Regions from separate parts of the Streptomyces sp. NPDC015242 genome, predicted to be linked through region 1. Evidence: riboswitches for the same ligand, from Rfam matches in the RefSeq annotation. Region 1 holds a riboswitch; the other holds the start of a gene.

What was found. Region 1 has a riboswitch for S-adenosylmethionine ahead of thrC (threonine synthase). Riboswitches for the same ligand answer to the same signal wherever they lie in the genome.
Region 2: another riboswitch for S-adenosylmethionine. It lies ahead of ACF07N_RS34155 (aminotransferase class V-fold PLP-dependent enzyme); the one in region 1 lies ahead of thrC (threonine synthase).

Annotation. Positions count from the first base shown of each region.
Region 1 covers NZ_JBIBUF010000008.1:399,586-407,144, forward strand. The annotation lists gene ACF07N_RS27345 (NADH:flavin oxidoreductase) at 1-320, opposite strand, end outside; gene groL (chaperonin GroEL) at 480-2,102, opposite strand; gene ACF07N_RS27355 (cold-shock protein) at 2,434-2,637, opposite strand; gene ACF07N_RS27360 (ubiquitin-like small modifier protein 1) at 3,076-3,351, opposite strand; gene thrC (threonine synthase) at 3,437-4,723, opposite strand; SAM riboswitch class I at 4,742-4,897, opposite strand; gene ACF07N_RS27370 (glucosyl-3-phosphoglycerate synthase) at 5,050-5,994, shown strand; gene ACF07N_RS27375 (trehalose-6-phosphate synthase) at 6,067-7,455, shown strand; gene otsB (trehalose-phosphatase) at 7,464-7,559, shown strand, end outside.
Region 2 covers NZ_JBIBUF010000012.1:265,143-272,701, reverse strand. The annotation lists gene ACF07N_RS34165 (SLC13 family permease) at 1-1,027, shown strand, start outside; gene ACF07N_RS34160 (glycerate kinase) at 1,038-2,252, shown strand; gene ACF07N_RS34155 (aminotransferase class V-fold PLP-dependent enzyme) at 2,207-3,574, opposite strand; SAM riboswitch class IV at 3,734-3,850, opposite strand; gene trpD (anthranilate phosphoribosyltransferase) at 3,928-4,992, opposite strand; gene ACF07N_RS34145 (cytochrome bc complex cytochrome b subunit) at 5,129-6,751, opposite strand; gene ACF07N_RS34140 (Rieske 2Fe-2S domain-containing protein) at 6,748-7,559, opposite strand, start outside.

The sequences.
Region 1 (7,559 bases):
TCGGCGACCTTCGCCCAGCCCGCGAGCTGCTCCTCACCGTGGAACCGCGGCACGCGGTCGCTCTGCCCGGCCGACTCGTGCCCGACGTAGGTGCCCTCGGTGACGATCAGGCCGACCCCGGCGGCGGCGCGGCGGGCGTAGTAGGAGACGACGTCCTCGCCGGGCACGCCGCCCGGGGAGAACATGCGGGTCATGGGCGCCATCACGATCCGGTTGGGGACGGTCAGGCCGCCCAGGGTGACGGGCCGGGACAGGATTTCGGCGGCACGGGAGGCGACGGTCACGTGGGGGCTCCTTCGGATACCGGACAGGACACACATACCCGACAGTATGTGCACGTGCATCGGACCCCAGGTTCAACCATGTGGCCCGCCGCCGCCATCCCGAGCCCCCTGTGATCCCGCACACGCCGGAGGGCGGCACCCCCTGCCGGAGCAGGGAGTGCCGCCCTCCGAAAGGACGTCGACCGACTCAGTCGATCAGAAGTCCATGTCACCGCCCGGCATGCCGCCGCCGGCCGGCGCGGCGGCCTTCTCCGGCTTGTCGGCGATGACGGCCTCGGTGGTGAGGAACAGCGCGGCGATGGAGGCGGCGTTCTGCAGCGCGGAACGGGTCACCTTCGCCGGGTCGATGATGCCCTCGGCGATCATGTCGACGTACTCACCGGTCGCGGCGTTCAGGCCGTGGCCGACCTGGAGGTTGCGGACCTTCTCCACGACGACGCCACCCTCGAGACCACCGTTGACGGCGATCTGCTTCAGCGGGGCCTCCAGCGCGAGCTTCACGGCGTTGGCGCCGGTCGCCTCGTCACCGTCGAGCTCCAGCTTCTCGAAGACCTGGGAGGCCTGCAGCAGGGCCACGCCACCACCGGCGACGATGCCCTCCTCGACGGCCGCCTTGGCGTTGCGCACGGCGTCCTCGATGCGGTGCTTGCGCTCCTTGAGCTCCACCTCGGTGGCGGCACCGGCCTTGATGACCGCGACACCGCCGGCGAGCTTCGCCAGGCGCTCCTGCAGCTTCTCGCGGTCGTAGTCCGAGTCGCTGTTCTCGATCTCGGCGCGGATCTGGTTGACCCGGCCCTGCACCTGCTCGGCGGAGCCGGCACCGTCGACGATGGTGGTCTCGTCCTTGGTGATGACGACCTTGCGGGCCTTGCCCAGGAGGTCGAGCGTGGCGTTCTCCAGCTTGAGGCCGACCTCCTCGGAGATCACCTCGCCGCCGGTGAGGATGCCGATGTCCTGCAGCATCGCCTTGCGGCGGTCACCGAAGCCCGGGGCCTTGACGGCGACGGACTTGAAGGTGCCGCGGATCTTGTTGACGACCAGGGTCGACAGGGCCTCGCCCTCGACGTCCTCGGCGATGATCAGCAGCGGCTTGCCCGACTGCATGACCTTCTCCAGGAGCGGGAGCAGGTCCTTGACGTTGGAGATCTTGGAGTTGGCGATCAGGATGTACGGGTCGTCGAGGACGGCCTCCATACGCTCCATGTCGGTGGCGAAGTACGCCGAGATGTAGCCCTTGTCGAAGCGCATACCCTCGGTGAGCTCCAGCTCCAGACCGAAGGTCTGGGACTCCTCGACGGTGATGACGCCTTCCTTGCCGACCTTGTCCATGGCCTCGGCGATGAGCTCGCCGATCTGGGTGTCGGCGGCGGAGATGGAGGCCGTGGAAGCGATCTGCTCCTTGGTCTCGACGTCCTTCGCCTGCTCCAGCAGGGCGGCGGAGACGGCCTCGACGGCCTTCTCGATACCGCGCTTGAGGGCCATCGGGTTGGCACCGGCGGCCACGTTGCGCAGACCCTCGCGCACCAGGGCCTGGGCGAGGACGGTCGCCGTGGTCGTACCGTCACCGGCGACGTCGTCCGTCTTCTTGGCGACTTCCTTGACCAGCTCGGCGCCGATCTTCTCGTACGGGTCCTCGAGCTCGATCTCCTTGGCGATGGAGACACCGTCGTTGGTGATCGTGGGCGCGCCCCACTTCTTCTCGAGGACGACGTTGCGGCCCTTGGGGCCGAGCGTCACCTTCACGGCGTCCGCGAGCTGGTTCATGCCGCGCTCGAGGCCGCGCCGCGCCTCCTCGTCGAACGCGATGATCTTGGCCATGTGAAGTGGTCCCTCCAGGACTGGGGGTGATTACTTCGGACCGCGCCCGCGCCCGCGACGGACGGCCCCCGACCGGCGGTTCCTTGCCCCACCTGGTCCGTGGCCTCACCGACCCGGTCCTTACGTTGTCACTCTCACCTTCAGAGTGCTAACGCAATGATTAGCACTCGGGCATGGCGAGTGCAAGCGCCTCCGGGGGATCGGCCGGGGGCGTCAGCCCCCCGCGAACACCCCCACGCACCCCCCGCGAGCAGGCCGAAGGGCCCGCACCCCGGGGGGTACGGGCCCTTCAGAGAAGACCTGTCGCTTGCGCGTTGGTCGTGGTGCGCGTTCAGGCGGTGACGCGAACCATGTCGGCCTGCGGGCCCTTCTGACCCTGCGAGATCTCGAACTCGACCCGCTGGCCCTCTTCCAGGGTGCGGTAGCCGTCCATCTGGATCGCGCTGTAGTGGACGAAAACATCCGCACCACCGTCGACCGCGATGAAGCCGTACCCCTTCTCCGCGTTGAACCACTTGACGGTGCCCTGAGCCATGCCTAACTCCCCTATTACTGGCCCTTGCACAGATCCACACTTCGCGGACCCGGGTCAGACCTCACCCCCCACGGTTGGGGGCGTGCGCCGGAACGCGTCGACCGCGGCTGAATGTATCTGTCCAACTGCCGTCTGCAACAGGTCAATCGGACGAGAATTCTGGACTCGCGGGGTCCGGAATGTGGGGAGAGTTCACCCGAATTCAGGGCAAGTCGGGCCACAGAAAAGCCACAAAAGCCGCGAAAGACGCGCACACTTTGGCTACATCTTGTCGGGCTCGCGGCAGGAATGCAGGGTTCCGATCAGCGGATCGGGATCGCGTTCCCCAACTCTACCGCGCTCAATCACACAGAATTGCCCCCTCCGCTTCTCTCACGGTGGGGGCAATTCGCTGAACGCTCGGTAACCGGCATTACTCCAGGTAACGCCGAGGCCGGTTCACCCTCCGGCGACGGCCGGGATGATCGACACTCCGGCACCGTCCGGGGTGGCCGTCTCCAGCCCCTGCTCGAACCGCACGTCGTCGTCGTTCACGTAGACGTTGACGAAGCGGCGCAGCTTCCCCTGGTCGTCCAGCACCCGGGCGGCGATCCCGGTGTGGTTCTTCTCCAGGTCGGCGATGACCTCGCCCAGGGTCGCCCCCTCGGCGGCGACCTCGGCCTGCCCGCCGGTGTAGGTACGCAGGATGGTGGGGATGCGAACGGTGACGCTCATGACTTCAGAACCTCCGGTTTGGTGACGGACCCAGGGGCGCGGGGAACTGCGCGAACAACCCCCACCGGCCCGCAGTGAACAACGATCAGACGAGCCCAGCTGCCCGGAACGACTCCAGACTCGGGCGAATGGTCGCGGTGAGCCCCGTGCCCGCCACCGCGTCCAGCGTCTTCAGACCGTCCCCGGTGTTCAGCACCACGGTCGTCCTCGCCGGGTCGAGGAGCCCGTTCTCGACGAGCTTCTTCGTCACGCCCACCGTCACACCACCGGCGGTCTCCGCGAAGATCCCCTCGGTCCTGGCCAGGACCTTGATCGCCTCGACGACCTGCTCGTCCGTCACGTCCTCCACCGCACCGCCCGTACGCCGCGCGATGTCCAGCACGTACGGCCCGTCCGCCGGGTTGCCGATCGCCAGCGACTTGGCGATCGTGTCCGGCTTCTGCGGCCGCACCACGTCGTGCCCGGCCTTGAACGCCGTCGACACCGGCGAGCAGCCCAGCGCCTGCGCGCCGAAGATCTTGTACGGCTTGTCCTCGACCAGCCCGAGCTTGATCAGCTCCTGGAGCCCCTTGTCGATCTTCGTGAGCTGCGAGCCGGAGGCGATCGGCACCACGATCTGGTCGGGGAGCTGCCACCCGAGCTGCTCGCAGATCTCGTACGCCAGCGTCTTGGAGCCCTCGGCGTAGTACGGCCGCAGGTTGACGTTGACGAAGCCCCAGCCCTCGCCGGCCGGGTCGCCGATCAGCTCGGAGCAGAAGCGGTTCACGTCGTCGTAGTTGCCCTCGATGCCGACGAGCTCACCGCCGTAGACCGCGGCCATGACGACCTTGCCCTGCTCCAGGTCGTGCGGGATGAACACGCAGGAGCGGAAGCCGGCGCGGGCCGCTGCGGCGCCCACCGCGCCGGCCAGGTTGCCGGTGGAGGAGCAGGAGAGGGTGGTGAAGCCGAAGGCGCGGGCCGCCTCCAGGGCCTGCGCGACGACGCGGTCCTTGAAGGAGTGCGTCGGGTTGCCGGAGTCGTCCTTGACGAAGAGCTTGCCGGCGTCGACACCCAGCTCGCGCGCCAGGTTGTCGGCCTGCACGAGCTTGGTCCAGCCCGGGTTGAGGTTCGGCTTGTCCGCGACGTCGGCCGGGACCGGCAGCAGCGGGGCGTAACGCCAGATGTTCGCGGGTCCCGCCTCGATCTTCTTCCGCAGCTCCTCGGCGTCGTAGGCCGAGAAGTCGTAGGCGATCTCCAGCGGGCCGAAACACTCCTCGCAGGCGAAGACCGGGCCGAGGGGCACGCGGTGACCGCACTCACGGCAGCTCAGCGCGGCGGCCGGGCCGAGGTCTACGGTGGAGTTCGTGGTGCTTGCAACAGTCTGCACAGCCATGTGAGGCGAGGCCCTTTCTCCTCATCTTCCTCACGACGCATCTCGCCGTGAGACGGATTTGGCACCTTCCCTAGCCGGGAGCCTCGCGCTGTGGTCGCCAGTGACCTACGAGAACCGACTGGAGGGTTGCCGGGGCTTCATCGGGCCGTTTCCCTCTGCCCCTCTGGATGAGCTGTATGTGGTTGTAGGCGGCGGCCGACCTCGGACATGCGATGGTCACCCGCGTTGTTCAAGACTGTAACCGACGACCAGGACAGTTGAGATAGTCGTCCGAACCGCGAGATGGCTCACAGTCGTCCCGCCGAGAGAACGAAGGAGCCGCCACGGTGCTGGAAGAAGTCGAGCGCTGGCTGGGCACCCGTTCCTGGTCCGCCACCGAGCGTCCGCTCCACCGGATCCTCGCCGCCAAGCAGCGCGCGGGCCGGACGGTGAGCGTGGTGCTGCCCGCCCTGAACGAGGAGGAGACGGTCGGCGACATCGTCGCCGTCATCCGCCACGACCTGATGCTGCAGGTCCCGCTCGTCGACGAGCTGGTCGTCGTGGACTCGGGATCGACCGACCGCACCGCCGAGGTGGCCGCCGCCGCGGGCGCGACCGTGGTGCACCGCGACGCGATACTCCCGCGCGTCCCGGCCGTGCGCGGCAAGGGCGAGGTGCTGTGGCGCTCGCTGCTCGTCACGCGCGGCGACATCGTCTGCTTCATCGACGCGGACCTGCGGGACTTCTCGTCCGACTTCGTCTCGGGGATCGTCGGCCCGCTGCTGACCGACCCGGACGTGGCTCTGGTGAAGGGCATGTACGACCGTCCCCTCGGCGGCGCCGCCGGGCAGGGCGGCCGGGTCACCGAGCTGATGGCCCGCCCGCTGCTGAACATGCACTGGCCGCAGCTGGCCGGCTTCGTGCAGCCGCTGGGCGGGGAGTACGCGGCCCGCCGCTCGCTGCTGGAGCGGCTGCCGTTCCCCGTCGGCTACGGCGTCGAACTGGGCATGCTGGTCGACGCCCTGCACCTGGTGGGCCTGGACGCCCTCGCCCAGGTGGACGTCGGGGTGCGCAAGCACCGGCACCAGGACGGGCAGGCGCTGGGCCGGATGGCCGCCGAGATCTACCGCACGGCCCAGCTGCGGCTGGCCCGGGGGCATCTGATCCGGCCGTCCCTGACGCAGTTCGAGCGGGGCGGTGACGGCTTCGAGCCGCGGACGTACTCCGTCGACACCGAGGAACGTCCGCCGATGGTGGAGATCGCCGAGTACCAGGCGCGACGGGCCGCCTGACCGTGACCGTTTTCGGCCGGACGCGGCAGGTCCGTACGTTTGAGCGTTTACAGCCGGGCTAGGTTGAGGCCTATGGGTTCGACGCACGGTTCTGCACGGGTACTGGTGGCCTCCAACCGGGGCCCGGTCTCCTACACGGTCGGTGAGGACGGTTCGCTGGACGCCAAGCGGGGCGGCGGCGGGCTGGTCTCGGGGCTCTCCGCGATCGGCTCGGACGCCGACGCGCTGTGGGTCTGCTCGGCGCTGTCCGACGGCGACCGCGAGGCGGTCCGGCGCGGAGTCGGGGAGGACGGCGTGCGGATGCTGGACATCCCGGCCGACGTGCACGCCGACGCCTACAACGGCATCGCCAACTCGGTGCTGTGGTTCGTGCACCACATGCTCTACCAGACGCCGCTGGAGCCGGTCTTCGACGCGGAGTTCCGGCGCCAGTGGGCGTCGTACGAGACGTACAACCGGGCGTTCGCCGAGGCGCTGGCCGAGGAGGCGGCGCAGGGCGCGGCGGTCGTGGTGCAGGACTACCACCTGACGCTGGTGCCGGGCATGCTGCGCGAGCTGCGCCCGGACCTCAGGATCGGCCACTTCTCGCACACGCCGTGGGCGCCGCCCGAGTACTTCCGGATGCTGCCGGACGACGTGGCCGGGCAGGTGCTGCGCGGCATGCTCGGCGCGGACCGGCTCGGCTTCCTCACCCAGCGCTGGGCGGACGCGTTCACCGCGTGCGCCGAGCGGTTCGCGGGCGGGCTCGGCGGCACCCGCGTCGGCGTGCACGGGCTGGGCGCCGACGCGGACTTCCTGCGCGAGCGCGCGCACCGGCCGGACGTCGAGGAGCGGATGGCCGCGCTGCGCGAGGAGATCGGCGAGGGCCGCCGCACCATCGTCCGCGTCGACCGCACCGAGCTGTCCAAGAACATCGTGCGCGGCCTGCTGGCCTACCGGCGGCTGCTCCAGGCGCACGGCGAGTGGCGCGAGCGCGTGGTGCACGTGGCCTTCGCCTACCCCTCGCGGCAGGACCTCGCGGTGTACCGGGACTACACGGCCGAGGTGCAGCGCCTGGCCGACGAGATCAACGCCGAGTTCGGCACACCGGGCTGGACGCCGGTCGTGCTGCACGTCAAGGACGACTTCGCCCGCTCCCTGGCCGCCTACCGGCTGGCCGACGTGGCCCTGGTCAACCCCATCCGCGACGGCATGAACCTGGTCGCCAAGGAGGTCCCGGTGGTCTCCGACGCGGGCTGCGCGCTGGTGCTGTCCCGGGAGGCAGGGGCGCACGAGGAGCTCGGCGAGGACGCGATCACGGTCAACCCCTACGACATCACGGGCACGGCCGCGGCCCTGCACGAGGCGCTGTCGATGCGCCCGGAGGAGCGGGCCGAGCGCAGCAAGCGCCTCGCGGCGGCGGCCACGGCGCTGCCGCCGGCGCGGTGGTTCGTGGACCAGCTGGAAGCGCTGAAGGGATGAGCGGCCCGATGCCCGCCTCGCAGCCGCTGCCCACGCCCGTCACGAAGGAGGGCCTGGAGGGTCTGGAGGCCCTGCTCGCCCGCCCCGGCAAGGCGCTGATCGGC
Region 2 (7,559 bases), on a different contig from region 1:
GGTCGTCACGGCGTTCGCGGTGCCCGCCACCTCCGGCCGGGCCGCGCTCGCGCTGCCGGTGTTCCTCGCGCTGGCGAAGGTCCTGGCCGACCGGAAGCGACTGGTCGTGATGCTGGCACTGCTGTTTCCGACCGTGATCCTTCTGTCGGCGGTGGCGACCCTGATCGGCGCGGGAGCGCATCTGATCACCGTGTCGGTGCTGTGGGAGACGACGGGACAGCACATCGGCTTCACGGAGTGGCTGCTGCTGGGGCTGCCGCTGGCCGTGGTCTCCTCGCACCTGGCCGCCGAGGCGGTCCTGCTGACGACGACCCGGCGCGCGGACCGCCGCGGCCCGGTCCGCATCACCGCCGAGCGGATCCAGGAGCACAGCGAGCAGCCGGTGACGGGCCCCTGGAGCCAGGCCGAGAAGCGCTGCGCCCTGCTGCTGGCCACCGTGGTCGTGCTGTGGTGCAGTGAGCCGCTGCACCGGGTGCCGCCGGCCCTGGTCGCGCTGACCGGTGCCGTCATCGCCTCCTCGCCGGCGCTGGGCACCGTGCGGCTGAAGGACGCGCTGAGGACCGTCCCCTGGTCGCTGCTGCTGTTCATGGCGGCGACGACGGCGATGGGCGTCGCGCTCGCCGACTCGGGCGCGGCCGGGTGGCTGGTCTCGGGGCTTCCGGCGGGCGCGACCCCCGTGGTCTTCCTGGCGGTCGTGATCGCCGTGAGCACGGCGGCCCACCTGGTGCTGCAGTCCCGCTCGGCCCGCTCGTCGGTCCTGGTGCCGCTGGTCGTGGCCGCCGCCGTCGGTGCCGGCGTCAACCCGGTCGCCACCGCCCTGGCCTCCACCGCCGCCGCGGGCTTCTGCCACACGCTGCCCGCCTCGGCCAAGCCGGTCACGCTCTTCGCGCAGCTCCCCGGCACCCCCACCTACGCCCCGCGCGACCTGCTGCGCCTGTCCGCCGTCCTGGCCCCGCTGACCGCCCTGCTCGTCCTGTTGTTCGCCGTCGCGGTGTGGCCGCTGCTCGGCGTGCCCGTCACCCGTTGAGGAGCCTTCCGTGCTGAACCGTGTCGTCGTAGCCCCCAGCGGCTTCAAGGAGTCCCTGTCGGCCGGGGCCGCCGCCGAGGCCATCGCGGCCGGTGTGCGCCGCGTGCTGCCCGGCGCCGAACTCGACCTCGTCCCGCTGGTGGACGGCGGTGAGGGCACGGCCGCGGCCCTGGCCGCCGCGACCGGCGGCGTGCTCGTCACCGTGCCGGCGACCGGCCCGGTCGGGGAGACCGTCGCCGCGCACTTCGCCCTGCTGGGCTCCGGGGACACGGCCGTGGTGGAGATGGCGGCGGTCGCGGGCCTCTCCCTGGTCCCCCGGGACCTGCGCGACCCGGGCGCCACGACCACGTACGGCGTCGGCGAACTGCTCCGCGCCGCCCTGGACTCGGGCGTCCGGCGGATCCTGGTCGGCTGCGGGGACTCGGGCACCTGTGACGGCGGCGCGGGCGCGCTGCAGGCGCTCGGGGCCCGGCTGCTGGACGAGCAGGGGCGCGAACTCCCCCGCGGCGGCCGGGAGCTGATCCGGCTGCACCGGGTCGACCCGACCGGCCTCGACCCCCGTCTCACGGGCGTGGAACTCCTCGTGGCCTGCAACCCGTACAACGTGCTGTGCGGCGAGCGGGGCGTGGCCCGGGTCTTCGGGCCGCAGAAGGGGGCGACGCCCGCGCAGGTGGAGGAGCTGTCGGCGGCCCTGGAGAACTGGGCGTTCGTCCTCACCCGCGACGCCGCCGTGCCGGGCACCGCGCTGCGCTCCGACCCGGGGACGGGAGCCTCCGGCGGGCTGGGCGCCGGGCTCGCCGCCCTGGGCGCCCGGCTCCTGCCCCGCTTCGACGTGCTGCTGGACCACCTCGACCTGGACGCCCGGCTGGCCCGCGCCGACCTGGTCGTCACCGCCGAGGGCGCCCTGGACCACCAGACGCCGCGCGGCAAGGTCCCGGCCGAGGTGGCGCGCCGGGCGAAGCTGTACGGCCGCCCGGTGCTGGCCCTGGCCGGCACCCTCGGCGAGGGCGCGCACCAGGTGCCGGGCGTGGACGCCTGCCACGGCATCCTGCCCGGCCCCATGGAGCTGGCGGAGGCGCTGCTGCGGGCGAACGAGCTGCTCACCGACGCCACCGAACGGGCCCTGCGGATGATCGTCCTGGGCGCCCGGCTACCGGCGGCCGCCGGTAGCCGGGCCCTTCACGCGGAGGTGTCCGGCACGCACCGCCCGTCCTCCGTGCGGTAGTTCCACTTCGCCCCGTCCGCCACGAGCTCGCGCACGGCCCGCACGAACCGCTCCACGTGCTCGTCGGGCGTGCCGGCGCCGAAGCTGACCCGGATGGCGTTGAGCGACTTCTCCCCCGGCGCGGCCTCGGGCGCCCCGCACTCGCCCTGCGTCTGCGGGTCGCTGCCCAGCAGCGTGCGCACCAGCGGATGGGCGCAGAACAGCCCGTCCCGCACGCCGATGCCGTACTCGGCGGAGAGGGCGGCGGCGAAGTGGGAGCTGTTCCAGCCGTCGACGACGAAGGAGATCACGCCGACGCGCGGGGCGTCGTCCCCGAACAGGGACAGGATCCGCACCTCGGGCACCTCGGCGAGACCCGCGCGCACCTGCTCGATCAGGTACCGCTCGCGGGCGACCAGGGTGTCGAAGCCGGCCTCGGTGAGGGCCTTGCAGGCGGAGGCGATGGAGTAGGCGCCGATGACGTTCGGGGAGCCGGCCTCGTGGCGGGCGGCGCTCTCGTGCCACTCCACGTCCACGCCCCCGTCCGCGCGGCGCGTGACCTTCCGGGAGGCTCCGCCGCCCGCGAGGTACGGCTCGGCCTCGCGCAGCCAGTCGGACCGCCCGGCCAGCACGCCGGAGCCGAAGGGCGCGTAGAGCTTGTGCCCGGAGAAGGCGACCCAGTCGACGTCGAGGTCCGCGACGGACACCGGGTGGTGCGGGGCCAGCTGGGCGGCGTCCAGCACGATCCGGGCGCCGTGGGCGTGCGCCGCGGCCGCGAGTTCCCGTACCGGCCACAGCTCGCCGGTGACGTTCGAGGCGCCTGTGACGCAGACCAGGGCCGGCCCGTGGGGGTCCCGGCCGGCGAGGGCGCGCTCCAGCGTCTCGACGGCCTCGTGGTGACTGCGCGGGGCGTCGAGGTACGTGACGCGGGCGTCGCGCCAGGGCAGCAGGGAGGCGTGGTGCTCGGTCTCGAACACGAACACCTGGCAGTCCTGGGGCAGCGCGGCGGCGAGCAGGTTGAGGGAGTCGGTGGTGGAGCGGGTGAAGACGACCTGGTCGCCGGCGCGGCAGCCGAGGAACTCCGCGACGGTCCGGCGGGCGTTCTCGAACAGGTCGGTCGACAGCTGGGACAGGTACCCGGCACCGCGGTGGACGCTGCCGTAGTACGGCGCGTAGGCGGCCACGTCGTCCCAGACCCGCTGGAGCGCCGGGGCGCTGGCGGCGTAGTCCAGCGCGGCGTAGGTGACCTCTCCGCCGGTCACCAGCGGCACGGTGACATCCCGTCCCAGAACGGGCAGCGGGGCACAAACGGACTGGTCTGCGGCAACGGTGGAGACGGACATCGGTGAACTCCCGTGAGATCAGGTGACTCCGCCCGCGAGCCCATGGGCTGCCGGCGGGGGTGAAGGAAGAAGGGATGCGGAGGCGGGGCTCTGCGGCCCTATCGCATTCGCTGACTCACGAAGAACTCCTCGACGACCAGGACCCCTGGTATCGCGAGGGGTCCGCGCTTGCCGCAGACCTCGCTGCCTGCGGCCTGGTCTTCACCCGGGGCACCCCGCCACGGACGGAGGGTTGCCGGACAGTCGGCCGGGGCCTCATGACTGTCACTCATGACCTGGCCAGGAACGTACGCGAAAAGATCGGCGTCCCGCAACCCGAGTCCGGATCGCGGGACGCCGCACGTCGCGCCCGGCTACGCGTTGCTGGCGGCCACCCACCGCTCCAGGGTCCGCTTGGCGGCCCCGGAGTCGAGCGACTCCGCCGCCCTCGCCATGCCCGCGCCGATCTGCTCGGCCAGCGTGCCCGTGCCCGGCTCCAGCGCCATCAGCGCCGCCGCCGAGTTCAGCAGCACCGCGTCCCGCACCGGGCCCCTCTCGCCGTCCAGCAGGCGGCGGGCGACCTCGGCGTTGTAGGACGCGTCCGCGCCGCGCAGGGCCTCCACCGGGACCAGTTCCAGACCGACGTCGCGCGGGTCGAAGGCCTCCTCGGTCACCTTGCCGTCGCGGACGATCCAGACCCGGGAGGTGGCCGTGGTGGTCAGCTCGTCGAGACCGTCGTCGCCGCGGAAGACCAGGGAGGAGTGGCCGCGCTCGGCGAAGACCCCGGCCACGATCGGCGCCATGCGCGGGTCGGCCACGCCGACCGCCTGGGCCCGGACCTTCGCGGGGTTGGTCAGCGGGCCGAGGACGTTGAAGATCGTCCGGATGCCCAACTGGCCGCGAGCCGCGCCCGCGTACCGCATCGACGGGTGGAACTTCGCCGCGAAGCAGAAGGTGATCCCGGCCTCCTCGGCCACCGCCGCCACCCGGTGCGTCGGCAGCTCCAGGTTGACGCCGAGCTTCTCCAGGACGTCCGAGGCGCCGGACGCGGAGGAGGCGGCGCGGTTGCCGTGCTTGACGACCTTCGCGCCGGTGCCGGCGATGACGATCGCCGACATCGTGGAGATGTTGACGGTCTTGGCGCCGTCGCCGCCCGTGCCGACGATGTCGACCGCCGGGCCCGGCACCTCGATGACGTTGGCGTGCGCGTACATCGCCCGGACGAACCCGGCGATCTCCTCGACCGTCTCGCCCTTGGCGCGCAGCGCCACCACGAACCCGGCGATCTGCGCGTCCGTCGCCTCGCCGCGCATGATCAGGTCCATCGCCCAGGCGGTGTCGTCGGCGGTCAGGTCGCGGCCTTCGAGCAGGCCGTTCAACAGCAGGGGCCAGGAGCGGCCCGCCGCGGTGTCGCCTCCAGCGGGGGTCACAGCGCTCATAAGCCGCTCCAGGGTCAGGTGTCCCGCACTACGGGACGAGAGTCTCAACGAGGTCCACCCTATCCAGCCCCCGGCACCGCGAAGGGCCCCGTCCGAACACCGGACGGGGCCCTCGTGTGGCGTGGCGAAGCAGTGATCAGTGGTGGCCGTGGCCGCTCGTGATCTCCCGGTACTCCTCGACGGTGGGCTTCGGGATCTGGGCGCCCTCGCCGTAGTAGGCGTCGCTGAGCTTGGCGCGCAGCTTCTCGGAGCCCTTCACCTTGCGCTCGACACCGTTCTCGTCGACCGTCGGGCCGAGCTCGACCGGCTTGTACTGCTCGTGCGCCGTGAGCGTGTACATCTGCTCCTGGCTGAGCGGCTCGTGCACCTCGATGAACTCACCGTGCGGCAGGCGCTTGATGATGCCCGACTCGCGGCCGTGCAGCACCTTGTCCTTGTCCCGGCGCTGCAGGCCGAGGCAGATGCGCTTGGTGATGACGAACGCGATGACCGGCCCGGCGAAGAACCCGATCCGGACGAACCAGGTGACCGCGTTGATCGACAGGTGGAAGTGCGTGGCGACGATGTCGTTGCCACCGCCGATCAGCATGATGATGTAGCCGGTGATCCAGGCGACACCGAAGGCGGTGCGCGTCGGGGCGTTGCGCGGCCGGTCCAGGATGTGGTGCTCGCGCTTGTCCCCGGTGACCCAGGACTCGATGAACGGGTACAGGGCGATGATCGCGAGGAACAGGCCGAACAGGACCAGCGGGATGAACACGCCCAGGACCAGCGTGTGACCCCAGAGGTTGATCTCCCAGCCCGGCATGGCGCGGACCAGGCCCTCGGCGAAGCCCATGTACCAGTCGGGCTGGGCACCGGTCGACACCTGGTCGGGCCGGTAGGGGCCCAGGACCCAGATCGGGTTGACGGTCGCGATGCCGGCGATGGCCGCGATGACACCGAAGACCAGGAAGAAGAAGCCTCCGGCCTTGGCCATGTAGACCGGCAGCAGCGGCATGCCGACGACGTTCTTGTTGGTCCGGCCGGGACCCGCGAACTGCGTGTGCTTGTGGTAGAAGACCAGGATCAGGTGGCCGACCACGAGCCCGAGCATGATGCCCGGCAGCAGCAGGATGTGGATCGAGTAGAACCGGGCGACGAAGTCGGTGCCCGGGAACTCCCCGCCGAACAGGAACATCGAGATGTACGTGCCGACGATCGGCACGGACAGGATCGCGCCCTGCGTGAAGCGGACACCGGTGCCGGAGAGCAGGTCGTCCGGGAGCGAGTAGCCGGTGAAACCGGTGAACATGCCGAGGACGAACAGCAGGAAGCCGAACAGCCAGTTGATCTCGCGCGGCTTGCGGAACGCGCCGGTGAAGAAGACGCGCATCATGTGCACGAACATGCCGGCGAGGAAGATGATCGCCGCCCAGTGGTGGATCTGCCGGATGAGCAGACCGCCGCGGACGTCGAAGCTGATGTCCAGCGTGGAGGCGAACGCCTCCGACATCAGCTGCCCCTGGAGCGGGACGTAACTGCCGTGGTACTCCACCTCGTTCATCGACGGGTGGAAGAACAGCGTCAGGTACACACCCGTCAGGATGATGATGATGAAGCTGTAGAGGCAGATCTCACCCAGCATGAAGGACCAGTGGTCCGGGAAGATCTTGCGCATGTTGGCCTTGGCCAGGGAGTAGATCCCCAGGCGGCCGTCGGCCCAGTCGGCGACCCGCTCTCCGGCGGGCGCCTTGCGGCGGTCGTCCTTGTTGCTCATCCGCGCTCCCAGAAGGCAGGACCGACGGGCTCTTCGAAGTCGCCGAGCGCCTCGAGGTAGCCCTCGTCGTTCACGCCGATGCGCAGCTGCGGCAGGGCGTGACCGGCGGGACCGAAGATCACTCGGGCACCGTCGGACAGGTCGAAGGTGGACTGGTGGCAGGGGCAGAGCACGTGGTGCGTCTGCTGCTCGTACAGGGAGATCGGGCAACCGACGTGGGTGCAGATCTTCGAGTACGCGACGATGCCCTCGTGCGACCACTCGAGCTCGCGCTTGTCCTTGATGTTCTCCGGCTGGATCCGGACGATCATCAGGGCGGCCTTGGCGATCTCGTTCTGGAACTCGTGGCTGTGCTCCTCCAGGCCCTCGGGCTTGGCGAAGGTCAGCGAACCGACCGCGACGTCCGAGGGACGCAGCGGCTGGTTCGTGTTCATGTTCACGAGCAGCTTGCCCTTGGACCACATGGTGTGGCGGAGCTTCTCGCCGGGCAGCGGGCCGAGGTCGCGCAGGAGCACGACGCCGGAGAGCGGCACCAGCGTGAGCGCGCCGAGCATGGTGTTGCGGATCAGCTTGCGGCGGCCGAGCGCGGACTCCTTGGCGCCCTGCTTGAAGTCCGCGAAGACCTTCTCGCGAACCTCGGGCTCCGCCTCGATCGGGTGCCGCTCGTCGGCGATCTCCACGTCCGACATCAGGGTGCGCGCCCAGTGGACGGCGCCGGCGCCGATGCAGAACAGCGCGATGCCGAGCGTCATGCCCAGCGCGAAGTTCAGGGCGCTGATGTGGCCGAGCGGGAAGATGTAGACCGACT